2 regions of the Duganella sp. CY15W genome follow, and region 1 is predicted to be linked to the other one. Evidence: predicted binding sites of a transcription regulator. Region 1 holds the regulator's gene; the other holds the start of a gene.
What was found. Region 1 encodes sigma-54, which starts transcription at its own class of promoters, with help from an activator protein. Its sites were predicted from a motif close to TGGCANGNAANCTGCTTT; they were not measured.
Positions count from the first base shown of each region.

Region 2: GTP58_RS22460 (TorF family putative porin) is a predicted target of sigma-54. The motif match lies at 7,317-7,334, and genes of this name have one in related genera.

Region 1 covers NZ_WWCQ01000002.1:241,897-256,749, reverse strand. The annotation lists partial or broken gene GTP58_RS10705 (ISL3 family transposase) at 1-925, shown strand, start outside; gene GTP58_RS10700 (Abi family protein) at 1,123-2,085, opposite strand; gene GTP58_RS10695 (NYN domain-containing protein) at 2,482-3,936, shown strand; gene GTP58_RS10690 (MOSC domain-containing protein) at 3,940-4,791, shown strand; gene GTP58_RS10685 (diguanylate cyclase) at 4,866-6,035, shown strand; gene GTP58_RS10680 (monovalent cation:proton antiporter family protein) at 6,032-8,014, opposite strand; gene GTP58_RS10675 (SIS domain-containing protein) at 8,163-9,152, shown strand; gene GTP58_RS10670 (HAD family hydrolase) at 9,152-9,682, shown strand; gene lptC (LPS export ABC transporter periplasmic protein LptC) at 9,695-10,288, shown strand; gene lptA (lipopolysaccharide transport periplasmic protein LptA) at 10,306-10,902, shown strand; gene lptB (LPS export ABC transporter ATP-binding protein) at 10,904-11,656, shown strand; gene GTP58_RS10650 (RNA polymerase factor sigma-54) at 11,663-13,135, shown strand; gene hpf (ribosome hibernation-promoting factor, HPF/YfiA family) at 13,212-13,568, shown strand; gene GTP58_RS10640 (alginate lyase family protein) at 13,658-14,560, shown strand; gene GTP58_RS10635 (enoyl-CoA hydratase/isomerase family protein) at 14,570-14,853, shown strand, end outside.
Region 2 covers NZ_WWCQ01000004.1:522,220-537,072, reverse strand. The annotation lists gene GTP58_RS22490 (two-component regulator propeller domain-containing protein) at 1-2,507, shown strand, start outside; gene GTP58_RS22485 (DUF1840 domain-containing protein) at 2,515-2,856, opposite strand; gene GTP58_RS22480 (hypothetical protein) at 3,035-3,523, opposite strand; gene GTP58_RS22475 (M1 family metallopeptidase) at 3,520-5,226, opposite strand; gene GTP58_RS22470 (YifB family Mg chelatase-like AAA ATPase) at 5,330-6,841, opposite strand; gene GTP58_RS22465 (accessory factor UbiK family protein) at 6,939-7,178, opposite strand; gene GTP58_RS22460 (TorF family putative porin) at 7,422-8,168, shown strand; gene GTP58_RS22455 (P-II family nitrogen regulator) at 8,180-8,518, shown strand; gene GTP58_RS22450 (ammonium transporter) at 8,530-10,092, shown strand; gene gshA (glutamate--cysteine ligase) at 10,206-11,507, shown strand; gene gshB (glutathione synthase) at 11,560-12,510, shown strand; gene GTP58_RS22435 (PTS sugar transporter subunit IIA) at 12,559-12,966, shown strand; gene GTP58_RS22430 (HPr family phosphocarrier protein) at 13,008-13,277, shown strand; gene ptsP (phosphoenolpyruvate--protein phosphotransferase) at 13,322-14,853, shown strand, end outside.

The sequences.
Region 1 (14,853 bases):
TCGCCATGCCCGTGTGTCGCGCCGCCTGGCGCAGTTTGTCGCGCACTGGAGCGAGAAGCTGCCGATTGCGCATGTATGCGAACTGACCGGCCTTCACTGGGGCACGATTCATCAAATTCACCGCCAAGCCTTGGAGCGCAAGGTGGCGGCGTTGCCACCACCCCAGCCAACCAGGCTGGTCATGGACGAATTTGCCCTGTTCAAGGGGCATCGCTACGCCACGGTGGTCCTGGACGCGGACACCCGGCGCGTGATTTGGGTCTGCGAAGGGCGCAGCCGGGAGGCGATTCGGCCCTTCTTTGCCTGGTTGGGGCCAGAGCGTTGCCGGCGCATCCGGGCCGTGGCCATGGATATGAATACGGCCTTCGATTTGGAGGTCAAGCATCATTGTCGACGGGCCAAAGTCGTCTATGACCTGTTTCACGTCATCGCCAAATATGGCCGCGAGGTGATCGACCGGGTACGGGTCGATGAAGCCAATCGGCTGCGCGACGACAAGACTGCTCGCCAGTATGTGAAGCGGGCACGTTGGCTCCTGCTACGCAATCCGGGCAACGTGCCGGCCGACCAAGCACCAAAGCTGGCCGAACTACTTGCGGCAAACCAAGCTCTGATGACGGTCTACGTGATGAAGGCAAGCTTGAAAGAACTTTGGCAGCCCACCGATCCTTGGCGCTGGCGTGCCGCCTGGCGCACTTGGCAATCGATGGCTTTAAGCAGCGCTATCGAACCGCTGGTTCGCTTTGCAAAACGCCTTGCGCTGTACTGGCGGGGTATCTTGGCCCGCATGCGCTGGCCGATGCACACTGGACAGCTGGAGGGAATCAACAACCGGATTAAGGTAATGAAAAGGATGGCCTATGGCTACCGCGACTCCGATTTCTTCTTCCTGAAGATCAAAGCCGCGTTTCCCGGTAATCCGTGAAGAACCTTTTTTCATTGCCATCTGTGCCCCGCTCACAGCCTTTAGCTCAGTGTTAATTCAGTACGATTGCTTCGCTTGGGCATGAATGCTCGTGGCTTGACCGGCATCTCTGATGGACCTATCATTGCATGCAATATGGCCGACGCCTCTGCACTCTGTGTACGCGTCGGTTTTCATTTGCGCGCTCAAATCCTCCCTCATGGCTGTGGCCATAGCGTCCATTTTTCCCAGCCGGAAAATGCCCCTAGATCCTGCAACGAGATTTGCCGGTTGGTCACCGCCGGGAAGTCATTGATCAGTAAAGTTTTGAAGCGCTGGCCCCAACTGGTGTTTGGGCAAATCACGCGTAGCAGCTGCTGCATCAGACAAAAATAGAAAAACGGACGCGCGCTGTTCAGCTGGCTCGGCCAGTCCGCAGACACAGCCGAGCATTCCAGTACATTGATATTCCACAGGCGGCTGTGGTGCGCCGACACATTGCGGATAAAGTTCAGGCTGCGCAGCCATTGAGCGAAAGCCTGGCCAGTAGGCGCCCCATAGGACGCTGCAATGGCCTGCTGGTCGGCGTGCTGCATACCGGCAAAGAGCTTGGACAGCAAACCAAAGTCCCATACCTCAATTGCTGCCCAAATCGGCAAGGTCCCATACTGCTGTTGATGGTGTGCGACTAACGGCTCCTTGCGAGCCCGCTGCAACATGGACTGGTACTTGATCAGCCAGACCTGATGCTGCGTCTTGCCGGAGTCCGGTCCGCTGGCGATCACTTTTTTGGCGAAGTTCCCATGCAGGCATGCAGGGTTTTCGTGGGCGCGTGGATCGCGTTGCCCCAGCAGGTGCGCCAAATCCACCCGCACCGCCATTTCGATGCGTTCTAACGCATCGAGTGCCAGCATGCGAAGTTTTTTGTCGAATACATACAGGCGCGCCACGTCTTCGAAGCGGCTACCCGGCGTAAAGCTATCCAATCGTACGGCCTTGCCGTGTGCCAGGGACGCAGCTGCGTCTATGGCCCGCAAAGGATACCAATAGCCACTCAGTCGGTAATAGCCCAGGCGCTCCAGATAATCGAGCGCCGCCGCAGGATTGTCTACCTGCAGGCCACGTTCCTGCAACTGCTGCAATTGGTTGGCGAATGAGCGCCAAGGCTTGAGCGGCTTCACGCTGCGGCGTCTCCGTCATTAGTGAGTTTGGCCGTAACCTGCACGGGAATCTTCAATACTGGTCAACAGCGGCCGTCTTGAATTCATTGGTGGCGATGTTACGTCCGGAACCATGTTTGCGCAGTCAGACATCGCTCTCTGCATGGTTAATTTTTATGCCAAAATGAGATTGTTATAACACTCTGCCAGGAGAATGTCATGCCGCGCATCGACCTGAACGTGCCTTTTTCTGAGAGGCATGAAGCAGGGCGACTGTGAAAGGCATCACGACTGCTTGGGGCGACCATCTGCGCTTCCGGATGCGACTCGCCTGATGCGGTTGCTAGAGTGCCGGGGCGGTTGTTGGGTATAATCGCTGGATTGCCTGCCTTACCCCTACTCTAGAAAATACTCCTCATGGCTTCTTCCAACGAAAACGTCAGCATGGCGCTGTTCTGCGATTTTGAGAACGTGGCGCTCGGCGTGCGTGACGCTAACTACGACAAGTTCGATATCAAGCCGGTGCTCGAGCGCCTGCTGCTCAAGGGCAGCATCGTGGTCAAGAAAGCTTATTGCGACTGGGACCGCTACAAGTCCTTCAAGGCATCGATGCACGAGGCGAACTTCGAACTGATCGAGATTCCACACGTGCGCCAGTCGGGCAAGAACTCGGCCGACATCCGCATGGTGGTCGATGCGCTGGACCTGTGCTACACCAAGTCCCACGTCGATACCTTCGTCATCATTTCCGGCGACTCCGATTTTTCGCCGCTGGTGTCCAAGCTGCGCGAGAACGCCAAGAAGGTGATTGGCGTCGGCGTCAAGCAGTCGACCTCCGATCTGCTGGTGGCCAACTGTGATGAATTCATTTTCTACGACGACCTGGTGCGCGAGAGCCGCCGTGCGCGCCGTGAAACCAGTAACGACAAGCCGCAAGTCAAGCGGACGCCGGAGGAAGAGCGCGCACGCCGCGATGAGATGGAGAAGCGCCGCAACCAGGCGGTGGAAATCGCCGTCAATACTTTCGAGGCGCTGGTGCTGGAGCGTGGCGACAGCGGCAAGATCTGGGCCTCGGTGCTGAAGGAAGCGATCAAGCGCCGCAAGCCGGACTTCAGCGAGTCCTATTATGGTTTCCGCACCTTCGGCAATCTGATCGAAGAGTGCAAGGCACGCGGCCATCTGGAGTTTGGCCGTGATGAAAAATCGGGCGCGTATGTGTACCGTGGCAGCGGCGTGCCGCAAGCTGCGAGCGAAGCGCCAGCGCCAGCGGATGGCGCCGCACCGGCCGCATCGGCCACGCCAGCCGACGGCGCCTCGCAGGAATCGCGCCGCAGCCGCAATCGTGGCCGCACTGCCGCAGAACGTTTTGCAGAACGCCAGGCGCAGCGTTTGACGCAGCATCCGCGCGCTGCGCAAGGCCCGGTGGACGGTGCTCCAGCCCAGGCTGCGCCAGTGGAAGCCGCGCCAGTCGAGACGGTTGCTGTGGTGCCGGAAGCGGCGGTTGAACTGCCAGTGGACGCTGCAGCATCGACCCCTTCCAGGAAAAAGAATGGCGCCAAACCGCCAGCACGCAAGATGAAGGATGCTGCCAAGAAGGGCAAGCAGGAAGCGCCTGCGGCGACGGCAGAACCGGTTGTACCGGCGCCGGCCGTCAAGCCAATCGCCCCAGCACCGGCACCAGTGGAAGCTGTAGCAGTTGCCGTGGAAGCGGCGCCGGCTGCTGACAAGCCGGCCAAAGCTGCCAAAGGCAAGTCGCAAGACAAACCGCAAGCGAAGCCAAAAGCCAAGCCTGCGGCCGACAAGCCAGCACGCAAACCTGCTGCACCGCGTGCGCCACGTCCACCGAAAGCGGTTGCGCCTGCCGAGGAATAAGTAATGCCCACGTTGTCCGCCATCATGCTGTACCCGATCAAATCCTGTGCCGGCCTGTCGCTCGAGGAAGCGACGCTGACGCCGCTGGGCGTCATGACCGCGCAGATCTACGATAGGGAATGGATGGTGGTGGACTACAACGGCATGTGCCTGACCCAGCGTGAGCATCCGCGCATGGCGCTGATCAAGCCGGCGCTCAAAGGTACGACGCTGGAAGTGCAGGCGCCGGGCATGCTGCGGCTGGAAATTCCGCTGGGCTTGCCCGATCCGCAAACGGCGCCCACGCTGACCACCAAGGTCTGGGACGACACCGTGCTGGCCTATGACTGCGATGCGCTGACCGCTGAATGGTTCACCAAGGCTATCGGTGTGCCGTGCCGTCTGGCGCGCTTCCACGCCAACGCCGAACGTCCGGTCAGCACCAAGTGGACCAATGGCGTGCAGGCCACCACCATGTTTTCGGACGGCTATCCGGTCCTGGTGGCCGGCAGCGCATCGCTGGACGACCTGAACCAGAAATTGCTGGCTGCCGGCCGTCAGGCGATTCCAATGAACCGTTTCCGTCCCAACCTGGTGATCGACGGCATTGAAGCGTTTGAAGAGGATTACGCCGAATCGTTCCAGATCGGCGAAGTGGTGCTGAAGCCCGTCAAGCCATGCCCGCGTTGCCCGATGCCAGCGATCGATCAGGCCACCGGTACTTACGGGCCGGACCCGATGGACATTATGCAAAGCTACCGCGCCAAGCCGGAAGTGGAGGGCGCATTGTGTTTCGGTATGAATAGCATCTTGACCGCTGGTGCAGACCAGCGCGTGCGCGTGGGCCAGGAAATCGAGGTTACACTGGCTTTTTAAGCAAGCTGGGCATTCCCAAGCGGCGCAACTTGGCGTAATGTGGGAATACGCATGAAATCAGGTGAAGGGCCACTATGACGCAGACCGCAACTGGGAAATTACCGCCTCAGCATGAGCACGCCGAAGCGGCGCATGATCTGGCGGCCGAGAACCGGGCTTTGCGCGCGCGGATGGCCTATCTGCTGGAGCAGGCCGAGCGCAACCATTCCATCATGACCCGGCATCAGGCTTTCGATCTGGAAATAGTCGGCGCTGGCAATTTCCCTGAACTGGTGGGCACCATCTTCCGCGTGCTGCCGGTCATTTCCGAACTCGATAGTGTGACGCTGACGCTGATCGATGAAGACGCCGACATCCGCACCGTCATGGGCAAGCTGGATGTGGTGTTTGAAGATTTTCCCGGACTGATTTTTGTCGAGACGCTGGACGAACTGGGCTTTGACCTGGGCCGCCGCAACGCCTACTCGCCCACGCCCAAGTCGCTGCTGGGCATGTACGACGCGCAGCGCCACGCGCGCTCGTTCCCGAATGCGCCGGGCGGCTTGCAAAGCGTGGCGCTGGTGCCGCTGCTGCGCAACAAGCGCATCATCGGCAGCCTCAACTTGGGCAGCTGCGACCCCACCCGTTTTACGCCCAGCCTGGGCACGGACTTCATCGAGCACATGGCCTCCATCATTGCCATCTGCCTGGAAAACGTCATCAGTAACGAGATGCTCAAGTACATCGGGCTCACGGATTCGCTGACGGGTGTCTACAACCGCCGCTACATCGACCGCCGCCTGCTGGAAGAAATCGCGCGCGCGCGGCGCCAGCAGTATCCGATTTCCTTCATGTACATCGACATCGACCACTTCAAGCGCGTCAACGACACCGTCGGCCACGGCGGCGGCGACGAGGTGCTGCGCGAAGTGGCGGCGCGCATCAAGGACGAGCTGCGCACCTCGGACGCGCTGGCGCGTTTCGGCGGCGAAGAGTTTGTGGTGCTGCTGATTGACGCCAACCTGGAAAGCGCGGCCTTTGTGGCCGAGCGCATCCGCGCCAGCGTGGCAGGCAGCATGATTGTGCTGTCGCCATCGCTGCAATTGTCGGTGACGGTATCGATTGGCGTGGCTTGCCTGGAAGTAGGCACGGCGGAGGGCGAAGCGGAAGTCATCGCGCGTGACCTGATCGCCCGCGCCGACGAGTTGCTGTACGACGCCAAGGAAAACGGCCGCAACCGCGTAGTCAGCACCCGAACTGGTTAGCGCGTCAGGCGCTGCTCGGCGCGGTTGACGGCGTCGGCGCCGCCGCGTAGCACCACGACGTCGCCGGCCTGCAAGGTCGTATCCGGCGTGACTTCCACGCCGCTCTTGCCGCGCCGGATGCTGGCCACTTCCGCGCCCGATGCATGCACATCCAGCGAACCCAGCGACCGTCCCACGCACGGCGCGTTGCCATTCAGCGTGACTGAATGCAGGCGTTCCATGTCGGCCTCTTCATCCACATCGCTCATGCCATGGAAGTAGCCGCGCAGCGAGGCATAGCGCTCCTCACGCGCCACCTGCACGCGGTGCACTACGCGGCGCAATGGCACGCCCAGCATCACCAGGGCGTGCGAGGCCAGCATCAGGCTGCCTTCCATGAGTTCCGGCACCACTTCGGCGGCGCCAGCCTGTTTCAGAAGGTCGAGGTCGGTGTCGTCATGTGAGCGCACGATGACTGGCAGCGACGGCGTCAGCTCGTGCACCAGATGCAGCACCTTGAGCGCCGAGCGCGTGTCGGCATAGGTGATGACGATGGCGCTGGCGCGGTAGATACCGGCCGCGACCAGGCTTTCACGGCGCGCGGCATCGCCATAGGACACTTGGGCGCCGGCGGTCTGCGCTTCCTGCACGCGTTCGGGATCGAGGTCGAGCGCGTGGTAGTCGATTTTTTCTTCGGTCAGCAGGGTTGCCAGGCTCTGGCCGCTGCGGCCGAAACCGCACACGATCACGTGCTTGTTGGTGGACATGGTGCGGCTGGCAATCTTGGTCAGCTGCAGCGACTGCATCATCCACTCGTTGCTGGAGAATTTCATCACGATCTTGTCGGACTGGGCGATGATGAACGGCGCCAGCAGCATCGACAGTACCATCGACGCCAGCACTACCTGCACCACCTGCGAATCCATCAGATTGTGCCCCGCCGCCAGATTCAGCAGCACGAAGCCGAACTCGCCCGCCTGCGCCAGCGCCAGGCCGGTACGCATGGAGACGCCATCGGAGGCGCCAAACAGCTTGGACAGGCCGGCAATCAGCGCAAACTTCAGCAGCACCGGGCCGGCCAGCAGCACCAGCACCAGCCACCAGTTGGCCATCACCAGCTTGACGTTGAGCAGCATGCCGATGGTGATGAAGAACAGCCCCAGCAGCACATCGCGGAATGGCTTGATGTCTTCTTCCACCTGGTGCTTGTATTCGGTTTCGGAAATCAGCATGCCGGCCACAAACGCGCCCAGTGCCAGCGACAGGCCGGCGCGCTCGGTGATCCAGGCCGCGCCCAGCGTCACCAGCAGCAGGTTCAGCATGAACAGTTCCTGCGAGCGGCGCTTGACCACGATGGTGAACCAGCTGCGCATCATCTTCTGGCCAAAGAACAGTAGCAGGGCCAGCACGATGATGGCTTTGACGCCGGCCCAGGCCAGCGTTTCGACCAGCGCGTCCGGACGCTCGCCCAGCGAGGGAATCAGGATCAGCAGCGGCACCACGGCCAGATCCTGGAACAGCAGGATGCCGATGATTTTGCGGCCGTGCTCGCTTTCGAGTTCCAGCCGTTCGGTGAGCATCTTGACCACAATCGCGGTGGACGACATGGCCAGTGCGCCGCCCAGCGCAAACGAGGCTTGCCAGCTGATGTGCAGGGCAGCGGGCAGCTGGGTGGCGATGGCCCAGCCAAACAGCATGGTGGCGATGATGGTGAACACCACCTGCGCCAGCCCGAGGCCGAACACAATCGTGCGCATGGCCTTGAGCTTGGCCAGCGAGAACTCCAGGCCGATCGAGAACATCAGGAATACCACGCCGAATTCGGCCAGGCCGTCGGTGGTTTCGCTTTGTTCGGCCAGGCCCAGCGCGTGGGGGCCGATCAGGATGCCGACGGCCAGGTAGCCGAGCATGGGCGGCAGGTGCATCATGCGGAAGGCGACCACGCCCAGCACGGCGCTGCCCAGTAACAACAGGGTTAATTCCAGAGGTGAAAACGTCATTTCAACATCGCCAGTAAAAAAAGATCGTTGTTTGTGGGCCGTGACCGGCACGATTTTGGCACGCTAGGCGCGTTATGTTATGACTGGCAAGTTTTTTGCTTTCTCAATTCGGCTATACTTGGGCATGAGTGTAACCCATGAAAAAACAATGCTGAAAGCTTTTGATGCAAAAACGGCACTGCGTCTTGCCCGAGACACGCTGCAAAACGAAGCGGATGCCATCAACGCCCTGAACGCGCGTCTGGAAAACGACGACAGCGTGGTGCAGGCCATCTCCCTGCTGCTGAACTGCAAGGGCCGCGTGGTGGTGTCCGGCATCGGCAAATCGGGCCATATCGGCCGCAAGATCGCTGCGACGCTGGCCTCGACCGGCACGCCGGCGCTGTTCGTGCACCCGGCCGAAGCGGCGCATGGCGACCTCGGCATGGTCACGGCCGATGATGCATTTATTGCCATTTCCTACTCCGGCGAAAGCTCGGAACTCATGACCATCCTGCCGGTAGTAAAACGCATGGGCAGCAAGGTGATCTCGATGACCGGCAAGCCGGGCTCCAGCCTGGCTACCATCGCCGACGTCCACCTCAACGTGGCCGTGGCCAAGGAAGCCTGCCCGATGAACCTGGCGCCAACCACCTCGACCACCGTCACGCTGGCGCTGGGCGACGCGCTGGCCGTGGCGCTGCTGGACCTGCGCGGCTTCAAGGAAGAGGATTTTGCCCGCTCGCATCCGGGCGGTGCGCTGGGTCGCCGCCTGCTGACCCATGTGCGCGATGTGATGCGCAGCGGCGATGCAGTGCCGAGCGTGACGGCCGACGTCAAGCTGACCGATGCGCTGCTGGAAATCACCCAGAAGGGCATGGGCATGACGGCCATCGTCGATGCCGATGGCAAGCCGGTCGGCGTGTTCACCGACGGCGACCTGCGCCGCATGATTGAAAAAGTCCAGGACTTCACCAAGGTGGTGATCGGTGATGTGATGCACGCCAACCCGCGCACCATCTCGCCGGAGAAAATGGCGGTCGATGCGGTGGCCGTGATGGAGCAGTACCGCATCAACCAGATGCTGGTGACCGATGCTGATGGCAAGCTGGTCGGTGCACTGCACATCCACGACCTGACCCGCGCCAAGGTGATCTGATGACCGAGCTGACTTATGTAGAACGCGCCGCGCGCGTCAAGCTGATGATCTTTGACGTCGATGGCGTGCTGACCGACGGCAGCCTGCACTACGGCGCCGACGGCGAAGCCTTGAAGACGTTTAATGTGCAGGATGGCCTCGGCATCAAGCTGATCCAGGAAGCCGGCATCGACACCGCCATCATCAGCGCGCGCAAGTCGCCGCAGGTGATCAAGCGTGCTGCGGACCTCGGCATCGGCCATCTGCACCAGGGTGGCCACGACAAGCTGACGCCGTTTAACGCGCTGCTGGAAAAGACCGGCCTCACGGCGGAACAGGTCGGCTTCATCGGCGATGATGTGGTGGACTTGCCGATCCTGAAACGCGTGGGCTTTGCCGTGGCGGTACCCAACGGCCGCAAGGAAGTGCTGGAGCGCGCGCATCACGTCACCGTGGCCCAGGGCGGCCGTGGCGCCGTGCGCGAAGTGTGCGAACTGCTGATGCACGCGCAAGGCAGCTACGAGCGCGTGATGGCACAATTCCTGGTTTAACAAGGACAAGTCATGCGTAAAAGAACAGCACACCGCTGGCAGCTGACGCTGATCATGATGATCGGCCTGTTTGTCGCGCTCGGCAGCTTCTGGCTGGTGCAGGTGGTCAACCAGGCCGGGCAGGAAGCGGAAATCGACAAGTTCCGCGAAGAGCCGGACTACATCATTGACCGCTTCAGCATGGTACGCATGAACAAGGCGGGCCAGCCGGCCTACATCATTTCCGGCGACAAGCTGACCCATCGCCCGGTCGGCGACACCTCGGTGATCGACAAGCCGTACGTGCACAGCCTGTCCGGCGAGCAGCCGCCCATGAATATGCGGGCGCAGACCGCCTATGTCGATCAGGGCAATACGCGCGTCAAGCTCAGTGGTAATGTGGACGTGGTCCGGCCTGCCACCAAGCTCACCCAGGAACTGCGCCTGCAGACCAGCACGCTAACGGTGTACCCGGATGAAGAGCGCATGGAAACCGACGCCAAAGTTGATATGCTGTCGGGCCACTCGACCGCGACCGGCACCGGCATGACCGCCAACAACGCGACCCGCCAGATTACGCTGGGCGGCCGCGGAACGATTACGATGCCGCCACGCGCGGCACATTAAAGGAACGATACATGAAGATGAGCAAACTGATGCTGTCGGCTGCGCTGCTGCTGGCGGCCTTTGCCGCACAGGCCGAGAAGGCCGATTCCAGCAAGCCAACCCAGATCACCTTTGACCAGCTGGACGCCGATGACGTCAAGCAGATCAAGACCTTCACTGGCAACGTGGTGCTGACGCGCGGTACGCTGCTGATGAAGTCGCCCAAAGCGGTGGTGACGGAAGATCCGGAAGGCTACCAGTACGTCGTGCTGAACAGTGGCGGTGGCGTGCAGGCGACCTTCCGCCAGAAGCTTGACGGCGCCGGCGACCAGTGGGTCGAAGGCCAGGCTGACCGCATTGAGTACGACGGCAAGACCGAACTGGTCAAGCTGTTCTCGAAAGCGCAGATCAAGAAACTGGAAGGCAGCAAGAATGCCAGCCAGGTCGATGGCGAATTCATTTCCTACGACAGCCGCAAGGAATTCTTCGCGGTCAAGAACTCGCCGAGCGGCGACAGCAAACCGGGCGGCGGCCGCAGCACCATGGTGATCCAGCCATCGAGCAAGCTGGCCGTGCCTGCAACAGCACCGGCCGCACCTGCCACGCCGGCCAACCAGCCTGCGCCGGGGAAATAAGATGGAAGCATCCTGCGGCAGCACCCTGATCGTCAAAGGACTGCAAAAGACTTACGGCAAGCGCCAGGTGGTGCATGACGTCTCGCTGCAAGTCGAATGCGGCGAAGTGGTGGGGTTGCTGGGGCCGAACGGCGCCGGCAAGACCACCTCGTTCTACATGATCGTTGGCTTGGTGCCATCGGACGCTGGCACCATCGATATCAGCGGCACCGACATTTCCTCGCTGCCGATCCACCGCCGCGCTTCGCTGGGCTTGTCCTACCTGCCGCAGGAAGCGTCGGTGTTCCGCAAGCTGACGGTGGAAGAAAATATCCGCGCCGTCCTCGAAATTCAAAAGGTCGACGGCAAGCCTTTATCCAAGGCTGACATTGATGAACGGCTCAATACCCTGCTGGCCGATTTGCAAATCGAAAAGCTGCGCGAGAACCAGGCGCTGTCGCTCTCCGGTGGCGAGCGTCGCCGGGTGGAGATCGCGCGCGCACTGGCGACCAATCCGCGCTTCGTGCTGCTCGACGAACCATTCGCCGGGGTCGACCCGATTGCCGTGATTGAGATTCAGCGCATCGTGCGCTTCCTCAAGGAGCGCGGCATCGGCGTCCTCATTACCGATCACAATGTGCGCGAGACGCTGGGCATCTGCGACCGCGCTTACATTATCAACCAGGGTACGGTGCTGGCATCTGGCCGTCCGGACGACATCATCGCCAACGAGTCGGTGCGGCGTGTCTACCTGGGTGAACATTTCCGTATGTAAGCCTTCATGAAACAGTCTTTGCAACTGCGCACGTCGCAGCATCTCGCGCTGACGCCCCAGTTGCAGCAGTCGATCCGGCTGCTGCAATTGTCGACGCTGGAGCTGCACCAGGAACTCGAACAGCTGCTGACCGATAACCCGCTGCTGGAGCGCCTCGACGATCCGCTCGACCACTCGCTGCGCCTGCTGGCCGATGGCGCCATCAGCCAGCAGGCGCCGGCATCGGAAGCGCCGGCCGAAGGTCCGCCAGGCGATGCACCGGCGGCCGAAGCCGACAGCTACGAAGCACCTGCCGCCGATACCGAAAGCACCACGCCCGATGCCGATATGGACTGGGGCGATTCCGGCCGCAGCAAAAATACCGATGACGAGGAATCGCGTCCGCAGCTGGAAGCGCACCACTGCACGCTGCGCGAACATCTGATGGAACAGATGCGCGTGACGGTGCTGGAAATGCGCGACCGCGCGCTGGTGGAACTCATCATCGATGCGCTCGACGAGAACGGCTATCTGGAAGAATCGCTGGACGACATCCACGCGCGCCTGCCCGAAGAACTGGCAGTGGAAATCGAAGAACTGCAGACAGCACTAAGCCTGCTGCAAAGCTTTGATCCGATGGGCGTGGGCGCACGCAATGCATCCGAATGCCTGGCCCTGCAAATCAAACGCCTGCCCGGCGTACCGTTGGTGACTAGGCGTATGGCCCTGGCCATCGTGGAAAAACACCTCACGTGGTTTGCGCAGCGCGACTTCAACAAACTGAAAAAAGCGCTGCTGTGCGATGACGAAGACCTGCGTGAAGCGCAGGCCGTGATCCGCCAGTGCAACCCGCATCCGGGCGCCGCGTTTGCATCGGATGTATCGGACTACGTGGTGCCCGATGTGATCGTTAAAAAAGCGCGAAATGGCTGGCAGGTCAGCCTCAATAACGACGTCATGCCGCGCCTGCGCGTGAACCAGATGTATGCCAACCTGCTCAAGCAGGGCAAGGGCGAAAGTGCGATGGGCGCGCAGCTGCAAGAGGCCAAGTGGCTGATCAAGAATATGCGTCAGCGCTTCGACACCATCCTGCGTGTCGCCCAGGCGATAGTAGAAAGACAAAAGAACTTTTTCTCGCATGGTGCGGTTGCCATGCGCCCCCTTGTGCTTCGCGAAATAGCTGATACACTGGGTTTACACGAGAGTACTATTTCTCGGGTAACAACTCAAAAATATATGCTGACCCCGCACGGCATGTTTGAGCTGAAATATTTCTTTGGTAGCCATGTCGCCACCGAAGCTGGCGGGGAAGCAAGTTCGACGGCGATACGTGCATTGATCGTGCAACTCACAGGAGCAGAAGACCCGAAAAATCCTTTATCCGATAGTAAGATTGCGGACATGCTGGGAGAACAGGGTATGGTGATTGCGCGACGGACCGTTGCCAAATATCGCGAAGCCCTCAAAATCCCACCAGTCAGTCTCCGCAAGTCTTTGTAGTTACTTGGTTCCTGCGCGCCCGGCAGCAAGGGGTATCGCACTAACCGTTAGAAGCGACTTATCTTTAGGAGTGTGTATGAATCTCACCATCAGTGGACATCATCTCGAAGTGACCGCAGCTATTCGCGAGTACGTGCAGAATAAACTGGAACGGGTCACCCGCCACTTTGATCAAGTGATTGATATTGCTGTCATCCTGACCGTAGATAACCTTAAAGAGAAAGAGAAACGCCAGAAGGCTGAAATCAACCTGCGTATGTCCGGCAAGACCGTCTACGTGGAAAGCCTGTCGCAAGACCTGTACGCCGCCATCGATACCCTGATCGACAAGCTTGACCGGCAGGTCATGAAGTACAAATCCAAAGTTCAATCGCACGGGCACGATGCCATCAAGCATATCCCCGACAGCTACGAACCCGCTGCCTCCGCCTGATTAGCGGTCACAGCACATCAAACAAAGGGCGCTCAAGGACGCCCTTTTTTGCAGTAGAATAGTTAAACGTTTAACTCTCCTGGAGAACCATGAAATATCTGCTGATTGCACTGGCGCTTGCCGCGCCGGCCAGCCATGCCTGCGATGCGCCGCCGCCCGCGCGCAGCGACATCGACGCCAACAGCTATTACTCGGACCAGCATCACTCCGTCATCGATCCGGTGCTGCGGGCCAGGAATATCGCCAACACCAAACCGGTCGAGGACTTCCTGTCGCAGGTGGCGCGCGACGCCAATCAGGGGGATGCTGCGTGCGCGCTCACCTGGTTGAACAGCTGGGCCGGGCAGCAAGCCATGCTGGGCAAGATGTCGAGCGAACAGGCCTATTACGTGCGCAAGTGGACCTTGGGCGGCTTGGCGCTGAACTACGCGCGCATCCGGCAGCAGGCAACGCCGGCGCAGCGTGCGGCCATCGAAAGCTGGTTCAAGGCGCTGGCCGATGCCACCATGGTGCATGCGGACGCCAAGAAGGGCGGCCGCAACAACCACTACTACTGGGAAGGCCTGGCCGTGACAGCGGTGGGCGGCGTGACCGGCGATGCGCGCTATCTGGACTGGGGCCGCAAGGTATTCGAGCATGCGATGGGCCAGATGGCGGCCGACGGTGCGCTGCCTGCGGAAATGGAACGCGCGGGCAAGGCGCTGCACTATCAGGTGTATGCCGCGACGCCGCTGGTGATGATCGCCTCGATACTGGATCTGCACGATGCGCGGCTGGACACGCTGGTGGCGTTCACCGTCGCCAGCTCGGCCGATCCGTCCGGCATCGTCAGGCGCACTGGCGTGGAACAGGAACCGGTGGGCAGCCGCGAGGTGACGATTGTCTACAACCGCCACGAAGGCAAGCCGCCGCCGCCGGCCGGCAAGGCGCTGTGGCAGCCGCGTCTGGGCGGGGCGCTGGAAGTGCCGAACCCGCTGGAGCATCTGCAGTAGAATATTCGCATGAGCGAATATATCCATACCAGCGTTAGCAATGGCACCGGCCTGATCGTACTGGACCGGCCCAAGGCCCTCAACTCCCTGTCACTGGACATGGTGCGTGCGATCACCCAGGCGCTGCTGGCCTGGCGCGATGATGCGGCGGTGGCTGCAGTGGTCATCCGCAGCAGCAGCGAAAAAGCGTTTTGCGCGGGCGGCGACATCCGTTTCTTTTACGATGCAGGCCGTACCACGCCGCAGCACGGCAGCGCGCTGGTGGAGGATTTCTTCACCGAAGAATATTCGCT
Region 2 (14,853 bases), on a different contig from region 1:
AAGGTGTGATCTGGGCTGGCACGCGCACCACCTTGAACCGCATCGACCCGCATACGCTGGCCGTGCAAAGCTATGCTGCGGATACGGCTGACGCGGACAAGCTGTCTGGCCGTGTCTACACGCTGATGGAGGATAAGCGCGGTAATCTGTGGGTGGGAACGGAGAATGGCCTGGACCGTTTTGACCGCAGCACCAGCAAGTTTGAACACTACCGACACAATCCGGCCCAAAGCGACAGCCTGAGTCACAACCGTGTGCACCATCTGTATCAAGATGGCCAGGAACGCATCTGGATAGGCACGGCCGCTGGCCTGTGCATGGGACGCATGGGCAGTGACGGCAGGCTGCACTTCCGTTTCTACCCGCCTGACAATGGCCGCTCGCCTGATCCTATCGGCGCCATTCTCGGTGACGGGCAGGGACGCCTGTGGATCAGCACCACGGCTGGCATCTCGCTGTTCAATCCCGAAACCGGCGTATTCAAGAATTATACGTCCAGAGACGGGCTACTGGACAGTTCCTACTTTATCGGCGCGGGTTATCGCGCGCCGGACGGCACGCTGTATTTTGGTGGCGTTGAGGGTGTGACGGCATTCCAGCCTTCGCATGTGCATGACAATCCTTTCGCGCCGCCGGTATCGATCACCGACTTCTCGATTTTCAATCAGTCGGTGCTGGGGACGACGCCGCGTACGGACGTGCTGGAGCAAGGCCCCATCGACCAAGCCAGATCCCTGGCCCTGTCGTACCGCGATGCGGTGTTCTCGTTTGAATTCGCCGGCCTGCATTATGCCGACCCGCAGCGCAACCGCTATGCCTACCAGCTGCAAGGCTTCGATCCGGGCTGGGTGACGGCGGATGCGGGCAAGCGCTTTGCCACTTACACCAATCTGGACCCGGGCAGTTATGTGTTCCGCGTGAAGGCGGCGAACAAGGATGGTGTGTGGAGCACGGAACCGGTCACGGTGGCGCTGACGATCGCGCCGCCGTTCTGGAAGACCTGGTGGTTCCGGCTCCTGATCGCAGCCCTCGTGCTGGGTAGCGCGTATCTGCTGTTCCGCATTCGCATCCGCTTGCTGGTGCGGCAAAAGCAGGCGCTGGAACAGCAGGTCAGCAGCCGTACCCACCAGCTGGTGCAGCAGAAGGAATCGATCCAGCGCGAGAAGGAAAACGTCGAAGCGGCGCACCGGAATATTTCGCTGCTGTCCGAAATTGGCCGCAGCATCACGGCCAATCTGGAGAGCGAGGCCATCATGTCGCTGTTGTACCAGCAGGTGCATGATCTGATGGATGCGAGCGTGTTCGGCATCGGTATCTACAGGCCGGAGCAGGAGCTGATTGAATATCCGTTTGCGATGGAACGTGGCAAGCGCTATACGCCTTACACGCGCAGCATGCGTGAGCCGAACCAGCTGGCGGTGTGGTGCATCACGCATGCGAAGGAAGTGTTCATCAACGATCTGGAGCAGGAGTATCCGCAGTACGTCGACCACCTGGACCTGGTGTCTGGTGAAGAGAATATGGGCACGCTGGAAGATGGCTCGCGGCCGACCGAACCACGCTCCATGATTTATGTCCCCATCTCGGTCGGCGGCCATGTGCGCGGTGTGATTACCGTGCATAGCTATCGCACGCATGCGTATCAGCGCATCGATCTGGATATGCTGACCACACTGGCCTCCTACGTGGCCGTGGCGTTTGCCAATGCGGACTCTTATCGCCAGTTGCAGGACACGCAGCAGCAGCTGGTGGAACGTGAAAAGCTGGCGGCGCTTGGTTCGCTGGTGGCTGGCGTGGCGCATGAATTGAATACGCCGATCGGCAACAGCCTGGTGATCGCCAGCACGCTGGAAGATAAAACCAACGATATCGAAAAGCTCAACGGCAGCAATACCCTGCGGCGCTCCGACCTGCACAGCTTCATCGAAGCGTCACGCGAGGCTTCGACGCTGCTGATGCGCAGTCTGCGCAATGCGGCGGAGCTGGTGAACAGCTTCAAGCAGGTGGCGGTGGATCAGGCCAGCGCCAAACGGCGCAAGTTCAATCTGCACCAGGCCAGCAATGAGATCGTGATGACGATGAAGAACCAGGTGCGCAAGGCTGGCCATCATATGGTGGTGGAGATGCCGGACGATATCGTGCTCGATAGCTTCCCTGGTCCGTATGGCCAGGTGATTATCAACCTGATTAACAACGCGCTGCTGCATGCGTTTGAAGAGCGCGACGGCGGCGAGATCCGCATGTGGGCTGTACCGCTGGGCGCGGAGCGTGTGCGAGTGGTATTCCAAGATGATGGCAAAGGCATCCCGCTTGAACATCAGGCGCGCATCTTTGATCCGTTCTTCACGACCAAGCTGGGACAGGGCGGGAATGGACTGGGGCTGAGCATCACATACAACATCGTGACGTCGCTGCTGGATGGTTCGATCCGGGTAGACAGTGCGGTCGGGATCGGGACGCGCTTCACGATGGATTTACCGTTGAAGGCGTCCCTCGCAGGGGACTAAACGGGGATTAAATCCCCCAGATGATGTTTTCGTTTTCCGCTTTTGCGGTGCGCAGCATTTCCAGCAGCGGGAAGGCGCGGGCGGCAAAACCGACGCGCTGCAGCACAGCGTGTTCCCTGGTTTCGCCTTCTTCCTGTTCGTGCGTGTGGGCGTCGTGCTCGACATCGGTTTCCGGATGCAGCTTGCTTTCGGCGACTTCGTTTTCCAGGACCGACAGCGCATGCGCCGCTTCGGCGGCAGTAATGACGCCACGGGTAGGATTTTTGTGCAGCAGATCCAGGATGCGTTGTGCATGTTCCTGATACATCAAGACTTCCGGGCTGGATTTGGATTTGAAGGCAATTAACATAAACGCGCTTTCTTGGTCTTGTTGGTGAAAAAATGTGCGGGGCGCCGGTTGTCAAAGTTAACGGCAACTCCGTTAATGTAGACTTTAGGCCATTGCTGAAACTTTACAAGGGTCTGGCGTACTTGTCTGCGCGCTGGCGCACGCCAATTAAGCATTCTCTAAGTCAATAGACTGAATTTCAGTAGAGTTTGAACGAGCTGAGGTAGGTATCGACCGTCTCAGCGTCGATATTCCTGGCCGGACCAATCACCACTGCCTGGTAGATTCTACGGTCTTTGGCCATAAAACGGCCGACCAGGCGCATGCCTTTGCCGCCGGCCTCGATTTCCTGCGCACCGTTGGCCGTGGTCTTGCTGGCGGTGACTGTGCCGCCGATATTGCTGACCATGGCCGTCTTCATCGCTTCAATCGCTGCCGGGACTTGCGCCGCATCGGCCAACTGGGCGCTGCCGACGGCGAACACCACGCCGTCGATTTCAGCGGCAGTCATGGTCATGCTGACGTCCAGTTGATCGAGCTTGATGCTGCGTGTTTGTGTGGCCGGTTTGCCGGGGAAAAGTACCGCGTAGGGCGCGTCGTTGCTGCGGTAATCGCGCCAGTCGTATTTCGGGCTGCATGCTGACAGCGTCGCGGCGAGTATCAAAGCCAAAGGTAGTTGGTGCTTCATTTTTTCGCTTTCTTCTTTTTGTCTTCGATGGCTTTCCACGCGTCGATGTAGTCCTGCTGGCGCAGCACGCGCGAGTTGGGATCGATGGTCACCAGCGCATGCGGCGGTAGCGGCAGTTCACCGTGACCATCGGCCATCGCCAGTTTCTCGACACGGTTGTTGATGCGGACTTCGACTGGCAGCGGGAACGTGCCGCCGTCTTTCAACTTCCAGGTCAGCTTGAGCTTATCGGCACTGCGTTCCTCCACCAGTTCCGGCAACGCGGCGTGGTACAGATAGCCGTCGAAGAACCAGGACAGATCGCGGCCGCTGGCTTCGTTGGCGAACTGGATGAATTCCCTGGTGCTGCTCCAGCGCGGCCGGAAGTTGCCCGGTGCCGGCGTGGTGGTGCCGTAGACCATGCGGCGCGTGGCGGCGAAGAAGGCGTCGTCGCCGATCAGATTGCGCAGCGTGTGCAGGATCAGCGCCCCCTTGTTGTAGATGTCGAGTCCCGGGCCGCCGCGTTCTTCCTCGTAGATGTCTTCGATGCGCTGGCTCTTGCCGCTGACGATAGGGGATTTGTTCAGCAGCGCTTTGCGGAATTCAAACAGCGAGGCCTGGAATTCCATCTCGCCGCGCAGGGATTCCATGTACAGCGGCTGCATGTAGGAACCGAAGCCTTCGTGCAGCCACATATCGTCCCAGTCCGCATTGGTCATCTGATTGCCGAACCATTCGTGCGACAGCTCATGGTGCAGCAGCCAGTCGTAGCCGAATGGCGACTTGAGATAGCCGTTGCCATAGGCGTTGATGGTCTGGTGTTCCATGCCCAGGTGCGGCGTTTCGACCACACCCATTTTCTCGTCGCCGAAAGGATAAGGGCCGATACGGCTTTCAAAAAAATCGAGCATGGGCGCGAATTCGCTGAACAGGCCCTGGGCTTCCTTCTCGTGGCCTTTCAGGTACCACATGCGCAGCGGGATGCGGTTGCCGTACTTGCTCGCGTAATCGGCGGACAGCATATCGTAGGGACCGATGTTGAGGGCCACGCCATAGGTGCTGGGGTTCTTGGCGCGCCAGTTGTAGGTGCGCCAGCCGTCTTTTTCTTCCATGCCGGTGGCGATGCCGTTGCCCGCCACGACCAGCGGCGATGGCACGCTGATGTGCAGGTCGATGAGCTGTGGCTTGCCCATCGGATGATCGATACAAGGCCAGAACATGTCGCAGCCTTCGCCTTCCACCGTCGTGGCGATCCACGGCTGGCCGTCCTTGGTCTGGCTCCAGGTGAAGGCGCCATCCCATGGTGCGTGCTTGGCGATCTGCGGCATGCCGTGGTATTGGATGCGGACGGTGGTGCGGGCGCCAGCTTGCAGTGGTGTCGGCAGCGTCAGGTACAGGCGCCCGTCGGGATTGCTGATGGCAGACGGCGCGAGCGTGACGCCGTCGACACTGGCGCTGTCGACTGGCAGGTTGCGGTCCAGTTCCACCGCAATCCGCGTCAGCGGTTCTTTCAGCAGGAAGGTCAGCGATGCGTCGCCGCGGATGCTTTTGCTGGCCGGGTCCACGCGCAGTGCCAGGTCGACTTTTTCAAACGTGACGGCCAGCTGTTCAGGCGCACGCGGACTGCCGGAATTGACGGTGAAATCGGTCGGCGGAATAGTCGAGGTGGCGCAGCCGGCCAGCAGTGCGCTGGCAGCAAGGTAAGCGGGCAGACGGGGCATCATGTTCCTGGCATCGAATAAGCTGCGAGCAATATAGCAGCAACTGCGCCGGACTTGGTATGCCGGTAGCGCCAGAAAACCGCGTTTTATATTGCGCTGCCGGCGATTACTCGGGCAGCGCGCGCCGGTACTGGATGGCTTCCATCACGTGGGCATGCTGGATGAGGTCTGCCCTGGCCAGGTCGGCGATGGTGCGCGATACGCGCAGGATGCGGTGGTAGGCGCGTCCCGACCATTGGAAGTTCTCCATCGCCCATTTCAGGTGTTCTTTACCCTGCTTGTCGAGTTTGCAGTAATGATCGATCTCGCGGGTGGTGAGGAACTGGTTGCTCTTGCCTTGGCGTTGTATCTGGCGGTGAGCGGCGGCTTGCACGCGCGTGGCGATGACGGTGGAGGATTCGCCGTTCGCGTCAGCGGCGAGTATGGCGGGAGCAACGGAGCCCACTTCCATCTGGATGTCGATACGGTCGAGCAGCGGGCCGGAGATGCGATTTTGGTAGCGTAGCCGGACGTCGAGCGAGCAGCGGCATGCCACGCTTTGGTGGCCATAGTAGCCGCAGGGGCAGGGATTCATCGCGGCGATCAGCTGGAAGTGGGCCGGGAAATCCGCTTGCCGGGCGGCGCGCGAAATCGTGATGTGGCCGGACTCCATCGGTTCGCGCAGCACATCCAGTACCCGGCGATCAAACTCCGGCAGCTCATCGAGGAACAGGACCCCGCGATGGGCCAGCGAGATTTCGCCGGGGCGCGGGACGCTGCCGCCGCCGACCAGCGCTGCGCCGGAAGACGTGTGATGCGGCGCGCGAAAAGGCCGCTGCTTCCAATGTTCGATGCGGAAGGCGCCGGTCAGCGATTGCACGGCAGCGGTTTCCAATGCTTCTTCGTCGCTCATTTCGGGGAGCAGGCCTGCGAAGCGCGAGGCCAGCATGGTCTTGCCGGAGCCCGGCGGTCCCACCAGCAGGACCGAATGATTGCCGGCTGCCGCGACTTCCAGCGCGCGTTTGACCAACAACTGGCCTTTGACGTCGGCAAAGTCGGGGTAGATGGGCGCTGCGGCCAGCGGCGCCGCTTCGTGACGCGACAGCATGTTCTCCACGGATTTGCCGGCAAAGTGACGGCACACCTGCAGCAGCGATTCGGCGGGATAGATGGCGGCGCTCGACACCAGCGCTGCTTCGTCGGCATTTGCCAGCGGCAGGATGAAGGCCAGGCAGCCGCCGTCGCGCCGGGTGGCCAGCGACATGGCCAGCGCGCCGCGTATCGGGCGCAATTCGCCGGACAGCGATAGCTCGCCCGCAAACTCATATTGATGCAAGCGCCTGGACGGGATTTGTTTGGAGGCGGCCAGAATGCCCAGTGCGATCGGTAAATCGAAGCGGCCGGATTCTTTGGGCAGGTCGGCTGGCGCCAGGTTGACGGTGATGCGCTGGGCGGGAAATTCAAAACCGCCATTCTGGATGGCGGCGCGGACGCGGTCTTTGGCTTCTTTGACTTCGGTATCGGCCAGGCCGACGATGGTGAAGGCGGGCAGGCCGTTGGCCAGATGCACTTCTACGCTGACTTCCTGCGCTTCCATGCCAGCCAGAGCGCGGCTCTTGAGTACGGCGAGGATGGACATGGCTGGGCGGATGGACAAGAAGAACCAGCCGCCAGCGTAGCCCAAGGCCGCCGCGTCACGTTTGCGCTAACCCAAACGGGCGAGCGCATCGCAAAACTTACTGATTGATCTTGCCTTCCAGCTCAGCCAGGCGGGTTTCCAGCGCTTCCAGCTTGGCGCGGGTCTTGGCCAGCACCTGGGTCTGGATGTCGAATTCCTCGCGCGTTACCAGGTCCAGTTTGGCGAAACCTTGCGTCATCATGGACTTGACGTTCTTCTCAATGTCCTTTGCTGGTGAGTTTTCGATGGCTTGGCTGATCTTGTTTTGCAAGTCGTTAAAAAAAGTGTTCATATCCATATTATTCCTTGCTCTGGTTGGTCCTTCACTGCACCATCATGGTGCGATCCGGCGTTAATCTGGTGCGGATTCTCACGCTCATCCTGGCTGGCCCGTTATCAACGATGATACGGCACCAAACTCCTAGACAACATTAGCTGGCACACATTCTGCTAAAGAAGCCATTGAATGCTTTCACTGCTTCATTAATAAGGATTTTAAACCGCATCTGCTAATCAAGTTCAACTCACTAGGAAAACAACTATGAAAATGGCCAAGAACTTAACCCTGATTGCTGCGTTGACCTTAGCATTCGCGTCCCTGGCGCACGCTGAAGAGGCGGCACCCGCCCCTGAAGCCAAACCCGACAACGAAGTCAGCTTTAACGCTGCCGTTGTCAGCGACTACCGCTACCGCGGCGTATCGCAAACCCGCCTGAAGCCTGCCCTGCAAGGTGGCGCGGATTACGTCAATAACCCCACCGGCTTCTATGCCGGCACCTGGCTGTCGACCATCAAATGGGTCAAGGACGGCGGTGGCGACGGCAGCGTCGAATGGGACCTGTATGCCGGCAAGCGCGGCAATATCACTGACACCATCAGCTATGACGTTGGCGGCCTGTATTACTACTATCCGTCGAACAAGCTGAACCCGAGCGCCAATACTTTCGAGCTGTACGGCCAGATCTCGGCCGGTCCATTCTCGCTGAAGTATTCGCAGTCGACCACCAATCTGTTCGGCTTTGCCGATTCCAAGAACTCCGGCTACGTCGATGGCCAGCTGAATCAGGAAGTGTATGACGGTTACACCCTGAACCTGCACATCGGCCGTCAGAACGTGAAGAACAACAGCGCCTCCAGCTACACGGATTACAAAATCGGCGTGACCAAAGATTTCGGCGTAGTGACGGTGGCATTGGCGGCGGTCTATGCCGACACGGACGCCTACGTCGGACAAGGAAAGAACTTGGGTAAAGCCGGTGCTGTCCTGACCATCTCCAAAACCTTCTAAGCGAGGCCAGTATGAAAATGATTACCGCCATTATCAAGCCGTTCAAGCTTGACGAGGTGCGTGAAGCCCTGTCGGCAATTAACGTGCAGGGCATTACCGTGACTGAAGTAAAAGGCTTCGGCCGCCAGAAAGGTCACACCGAGCTGTATCGCGGCGCGGAGTACGTGGTGGACTTCCTGCCAAAAACCAAGATCGAGGCGGCGGTGGACGATTCCGTCGTCGAACAGGCCATCGAAGCGATTGAAGGCGCTGCCCGTACCGGCAAGATCGGTGACGGCAAGATCTTCGTGTACAACCTGGAACAAGTGATCCGCATTCGTACCGGCGAGACCGGCAACGAAGCTCTTTAAGGGGAAGACTGATGAAAAAAACTATAACAAGCGTGCTGGCTGGGGTATCTATCCTGTTCGCGCTGGCCGCACCCGTGTACGCGCAGGACGCCAAACCGGCCGCTGAAGCGCCTGCCGCTGCTGCCGCATCCGCACCTGCCGCGTCGGCGCCGGTTGCCGCTCCCGTTGCGGCAGCACCTGCAGCTGCGCCAGCCGCTGCTGCGCCAGCTGCTCCGGCAGAGGCCGCACCTGCTGCGCCAGCACCAGTGCCGCAAAAAGGCGACACCGCCTGGATGATGGTCTCCACCTTGCTCGTGATCTTGATGACCATTCCCGGCCTGGCCCTGTTCTACGGCGGCCTGGTGCGCTCGAAAAACATGCTGTCGATCCTGATGCAAGTGTTCATGATCTTCGCGCTCATCATCGTGCTGTGGGCCATCTACGGCTACTCGCTGGCGTTCACCGAAGGCAATGCGTTCTTCGGCAACCTGCATGACCGCACCTTCCTGAACGGTATCTGGGACCCGGCCAAAGGCGCGTTTGCCTACGCTGCCACCTTCAGCAAAGGCGTGGTGATTCCTGAGTTCATCTTCGTCGCCTTCCAGGGCACGTTTGCAGCGATTACCTGCGGCCTGATCATCGGCGCCTTCGCCGAGCGCGCCAAGTTCACCGCCGTGCTGGCTTTCGTAGTGATCTGGTTCACCTTTGCTTACCTGCCGATCGCGCACATGGTCTGGTTCTGGACCGGCCCTGACGCCATCAAGGACGCTGCAACGCTGGCCACGGAAACGGCCAAAGGCGGCTTCCTGTTCCAGAAAGGCGCGCTGGATACCGCCGGCGGTACCGTGGTGCACATCAACGCCGCTGTCGCTGGCCTGGTCGGCGCCTTCATGATGGGCAAACGCGTCGGCTACGGCCGCGAATCGATGGCGCCGCACTCGGTCACCATGACCATGATCGGCGCATCGCTGCTGTGGGTGGGCTGGTTCGGTTTCAACGCCGGTTCGGCGCTGGAAGCGGGCGACATCGCTGCACTGGCCTTCGTCAACACGCTGCTGGCAACTGCTGCTGCTACCGTGTCGTGGGTATTCGCTGAATGGCTCTTCAAAGGCAAGCCATCGATGCTGGGTGGTGCTTCGGGCGCGGTTGCTGGCCTGGTAGCGATTACCCCGGCGTGCGGCTTCGTCGGTCCGATGGGCGCGCTGATCATGGGCCTGCTGGCTGGCGTGATCTGCCTGTGGGGTGTGAATGGTCTGAAACGCCTGCTGGGCGCGGACGACTCGCTGGACGTGTTCGGCGTGCACGGCGTCGGCGGTATCCTGGGCGCTATCCTGACCGGTGTGTTTGCAGCGCCATCGCTGGGCGGCCAGGGCATCTTCGACTACGTTGCCAACAAGGCTTCGGCTGACTACTCGATCGGTTCGCAAGTGATTATTCAGGCCACCGGAGTGGGCACGACCATCATCTGGTCCGGCATCGTCGCGCTGATCGCCTACAAGCTGGTTGACGTGGTCATCGGCCTGCGGGTACCGGAAGAGGAAGAGCGCGAAGGTCTGGACATCACCACCCACGGCGAATCCGCTTACCATGCCTAATTGATAATGTTTCATCCAAAAGCGCCCCACGGGGCGCTTTTTTTATTTCCTGCCTTTAAAATAGGATTTTTGCCCTCATGTGGCATAGTCTGCACGGTAATAAGGATGTAAACATGGTTCCCCACCTCGTCACGGCCCTGAGCGGACCGCTGCTCGACTTAGAAGAAAAAATCCTGGCCGCCACTCCTGCGATTGAACGCTGGTTCCGCCTCGAATGGCAGGAGCATACGCCGCCGTTTTATTGCTCGGTGGATATGCGTAACGCGGGCTACAAGCTGGCGCCGGTCGATACCAATCTGTTCCCGGGCGGCTTCAACATGCTGGCCACCGAGATGCTGCCGCTGTCGGTGCAGGCCGCCATGGCCGCGATCGACAAGTATTGCCCGGATGCGCGCAACCTGCTGCTGATCCCGGAAATTACCCAGCGCCATCCAACCTACTGGCAGAACGTCGCCCGTCTGATGCAGATTTTCCGCCAGACCGGCCTGCACGTGCGCCTGGGCTCGCTGTCGCCGGACGTGACCCAGCCGACCCCGATCGCTTTGCCAGACGGCAATATGCTGGTGGTGGAGCCGCTGGTGCGTTCGCCGAACGGCCGCCGCGTCGGCCTCAAAGACTTCGATCCGTGCACCATCCTGCTGAATAACGACCTGTCGGCGGGCATCCCGGACATCCTGCAGAACATCCACGAACAAAGCCTGCTGCCGCCGCTGCATGCGGGCTGGGCGCTGCGCCGCAAGAGCAACCACATGAACGCCTACGACGAGGTGGTCAAGAAGTTCGGCAAACTGATCGGCGTCGATCCGTGGATGCTCAATCCCTTCCACGCCAAGTGCGATGCAGTCAACTTCCGCACCGGCGAGGGCTACGAATGCCTGGCCGCCAACGTTGATGCGCTGCTGGCCAAGATCAAGAAGAAATACAAGGAATACGGCATCAAGGACCAGAAGCCGTTCGTGATCGTCAAGCCGGATGCCGGCACTTACGGCACCAGCATCCTGACCATCAAGGATTCCAGCGAAATCAAGGACCTGACCCAGGCCCAGCGCGACAAGATGATCGTCATCAAGGACGGCAAGGAAGTCACCGACTTCATCATCCAGGAAGGCGTGCCGACGTTCGAGAGCATCGAAAGTGCCGTGGCCGAGCCGGTCGTCTACATGATCGACCGCTATGTGGTGGGCGGCTTCTACCGCATCCACGCGGAAAAGGGCATCGACCAGAACCTCAACGCACCGGGATCGCAGTACGTGCCGCTGGCGTTCGCGCAGCAGCACGCGGTGCCGGACCTGAAGGCCAAGCCGGGGACGGCCGCGCCCAACCGCTTCTATGTCTATGGCGTGGTGGCGCGCCTGGCGCTGCTGGCGGCGTCGCTGGAAATGGAACGCACCGACCCGAATCCAGAGGTCTACTGAGCGCTTTGCCGATCTCGGCTAAAATCCATTATTACCTCTACTGGACGCCTCCATGAAAATCGCCTTCCTTGCCGATCCCCTGTCGACCTTCAAAACCTACAAGGACTCCACCTACGCCATGATGGTGGAAGCCGGCAAGCGCGGTCACGAGGTCTATGCGTTCCAGCAAAAGGACATGGCGGTGGAGCAGGGTCTGGTGACGGCCAGGGTGGCGCGCATCCATTTCACCGGCGACAGCCAGGACTGGTACCGCGCCGACGAACCGGCGGAAACCAATCTGGGCGAATTCGACGCCATCCTGCAGCGCAAGGACCCGCCGTTCGACATGGAATACGTGTACGGCACCTATCTGCTGGAGCTGGCTGAAAAGCAGGGCGCCAAGGTGTTCAACAAGCCGTCGGCAATCCGCGATCACAACGAGAAGGTCGCCATCACCCAGTTCAGCGAGTTCACCTCACCGACGCTGGTGACGTCTGACGAAGCCCGCATCCGCGCCTTCCAGAAGCAGCACGGCGACGTCATCCTCAAGCCGCTTGACGGCATGGGCGGCGCCGGCATCTTCCGCGTGACCGCGGATGGCATGAACCTGGGCTCGATCATCGAAACGCTGACCGCCAACGGCAAGTACACCATCATGGTCCAGCGCTACATCCCGGACATCGTCAAGGGCGACAAGCGCATCCTGGTCATCGCCGGCAAGCCGGTGCCGTTCTCGCTGGCGCGCATTCCGCAGAACGGCGAAGTGCGCGGCAACCTGGCGGCCGGCGGCATCGGCGTGGCGCAGCCGCTGACCGAGCGCGACTTCGAGATCGCCAATGCACTGGGACCGATACTGGCTGCACGCGGCCTGTTGCTGGTAGGATTAGACGTGATTGGCGACCATCTGACCGAAGTCAACGTCACCAGCCCGACCTGCTTCCAGGAGATTACGCAGCAAACCGGCTTCCCGGTGGCGGCGACTTTCATCGATGCGATTGAGGCGGCTGTTGCAGCGTCGGAATAATGTCTCCTATGACAAGAAATATTCATTACTTACTGGCGGTTTAACAATATGGTAGGCATACTGCTTATGACACACGCACCACTGGGCCAGGCCTTTCTTGCGGCTTGCGCGCATGTGTTTCGTGGTCCGACCGAGCGGCTGGAAGCGATCGATGTCATCGCCGACCAGGACCTTGGTGAAGTCCAGGCGATGGCCGCGGCGGCCATCAAACGTCTCGATGATGGTGACGGCGTGCTGGTCATCACCGATGTCAAAGGCGGCACGCCCGCCAACTGCTGCAACCGGCTGGCCGATGCGGGCCGGGTGGAGGTCATTGCAGGCATCAGCTTACCGATGCTGCTGCGGGCCATCACCTACCGCCGCGATACGCTGGATGTGGTGGTTGAAATGGCCCTGGCAGGCGCGCAAAGTGGAGCAGTGCGCGTCGACAACCGGATACGCGTCGGGGAAGCCTGACGTTTTTTAGCAATGCGCAATCTGATTGAGACAGAAGAAAAATGATTCAGCAAGAACTTGAAATTATCAACAAGCTTGGTTTGCATGCGCGTGCCTCCGCCAAATTCACCCAACTGGCAGCAAAATACAAAAGCGATGTCTGGCTCACGCGTAATGCGCGCCGCATCAACGCCAAATCCATCATGGGCGTGATGATGCTGGCTGCTGGCAAGGGCGCCAAAGTCATGCTGGAAGCTGACGGCGACGACGAAGGCGATTGCATCGCCGCCCTGACCGCGCTGGTTAACGACAAGTTCGGCGAAGGCGAGTAATGTCGCCGGAGCGCAGCCGACCCCGATTCCAGGTAGGCCCGCCGATGGCCTCGTTCACGCTGCATGGCATTCCGGTTTCGCGCGGCATCGCAATCGGCCGCGCACACCTGATGGCGCCTGCGGCGCTCGACGTGCAGCACTATCTGGTGGCGGAAGAACAGGTCGAGGCCGAAGTCACGCGCCTGCAGCAGGCGCTGGCCGCCGTGCACAAGGAACTGCAGACGCTGTGGAACGAGCTGCCCAAGGATGCACCGACGGAGCTCGGCGCGTTCATCGACGTGCATGCACTGATCCTGTCCGACCCGATGATTTCGGAAGCGCCGCTTGACATCATTCGCACCCGCCACTACAACGCCGAATGGGCGCTGCTGACGCAGATCGATGAGCTGTCGGCGCAGTTCGACGAAATCGAAGACCCTTACCTGCGCGAGCGCAAGGCCGATATCCAGCAGGTCGCCGAGCGTGTGCTCAAGGTCCTCATGGGCACCGAGCGCATGCTGCCGGACGCCGCGCCGGCCGGCGACGACGAATACCAGCCGCAAATGATTATCGTCGCCCACGATATCTCGCCGGCCGACATGCTGCAGTTCCGCGACCGTTCCTTCATCGGCTTCGTGACCGATGTCGGCGGCCAGAACTCGCATACGGCGATTGTGGCGCGTTCGCTCGACATTCCGGCGGCCGTCGGCATGTCCGGCGCCTCCACGCTGATCGAGCAGGATGACTGGCTGATTATCGACGGCGATGCCGGTGTGGTCATCGCCAACCCCAGCGCGCTGGTGCTGGAGCAGTACCGCGAACGCCAGAACGCCGCCGCCCGCGCGCGCAAAAAACTTCAGAAGCTCAAGAAGACGCCCGCCATCACCAAGGATGGCACCGAGATCACGCTGCTGGCCAATATCGAACTGCCGGACGATTGCCCGGCCGCGATGGAGGCGGGCGCCAATGGCGTCGGCCTGTTCCGCTCCGAGTTCCTGTTCATGGGCCGTAACAACAAGATCCCGTCGGAAGACGAACAGTTCGAGCAGTACAAAAAAGCCGTGGTGGCGATGAAGGGCCGCCCGGTCACGATCCGTACGCTGGATATCGGCGCTGACAAGCCGCTCGACCAGAGCGAGCAGACTGCGCTCAATCCGGCGCTGGGCCTGCGCGCGATCCGCTACTGCCTGGCGGAGCCGCAGATCTTCCTGGCCCAGCTGCGCGCCATCCTACGCGCCTCGGCGTTCGGCAAGGTACGCATCCTGATACCGATGCTGGCGCATGCGTTCGAGATCGACCAGTCGCTGGCCATGGTGGCGCAGGCCAAGGCCGAGCTGCGTGAGCAAAACATCAAGTTTGACGACGATATCGATGTCGGCGCCATGATCGAGATTCCGGCGGCCGCGCTGGCGCTGCCGATGTTCGTCAAGCGCATGGACTTCCTGTCCATCGGCACCAATGACCTGATCCAGTACACGCTGGCCATCGACCGGGTTGATTATGAGGTCGCACACCTTTACAATCCGCTGCATCCGGCTGTGCTGCAATTGATCTCGATGACGATTGCGGCCGGGCATAAAGCCGGGATCGACGTCGC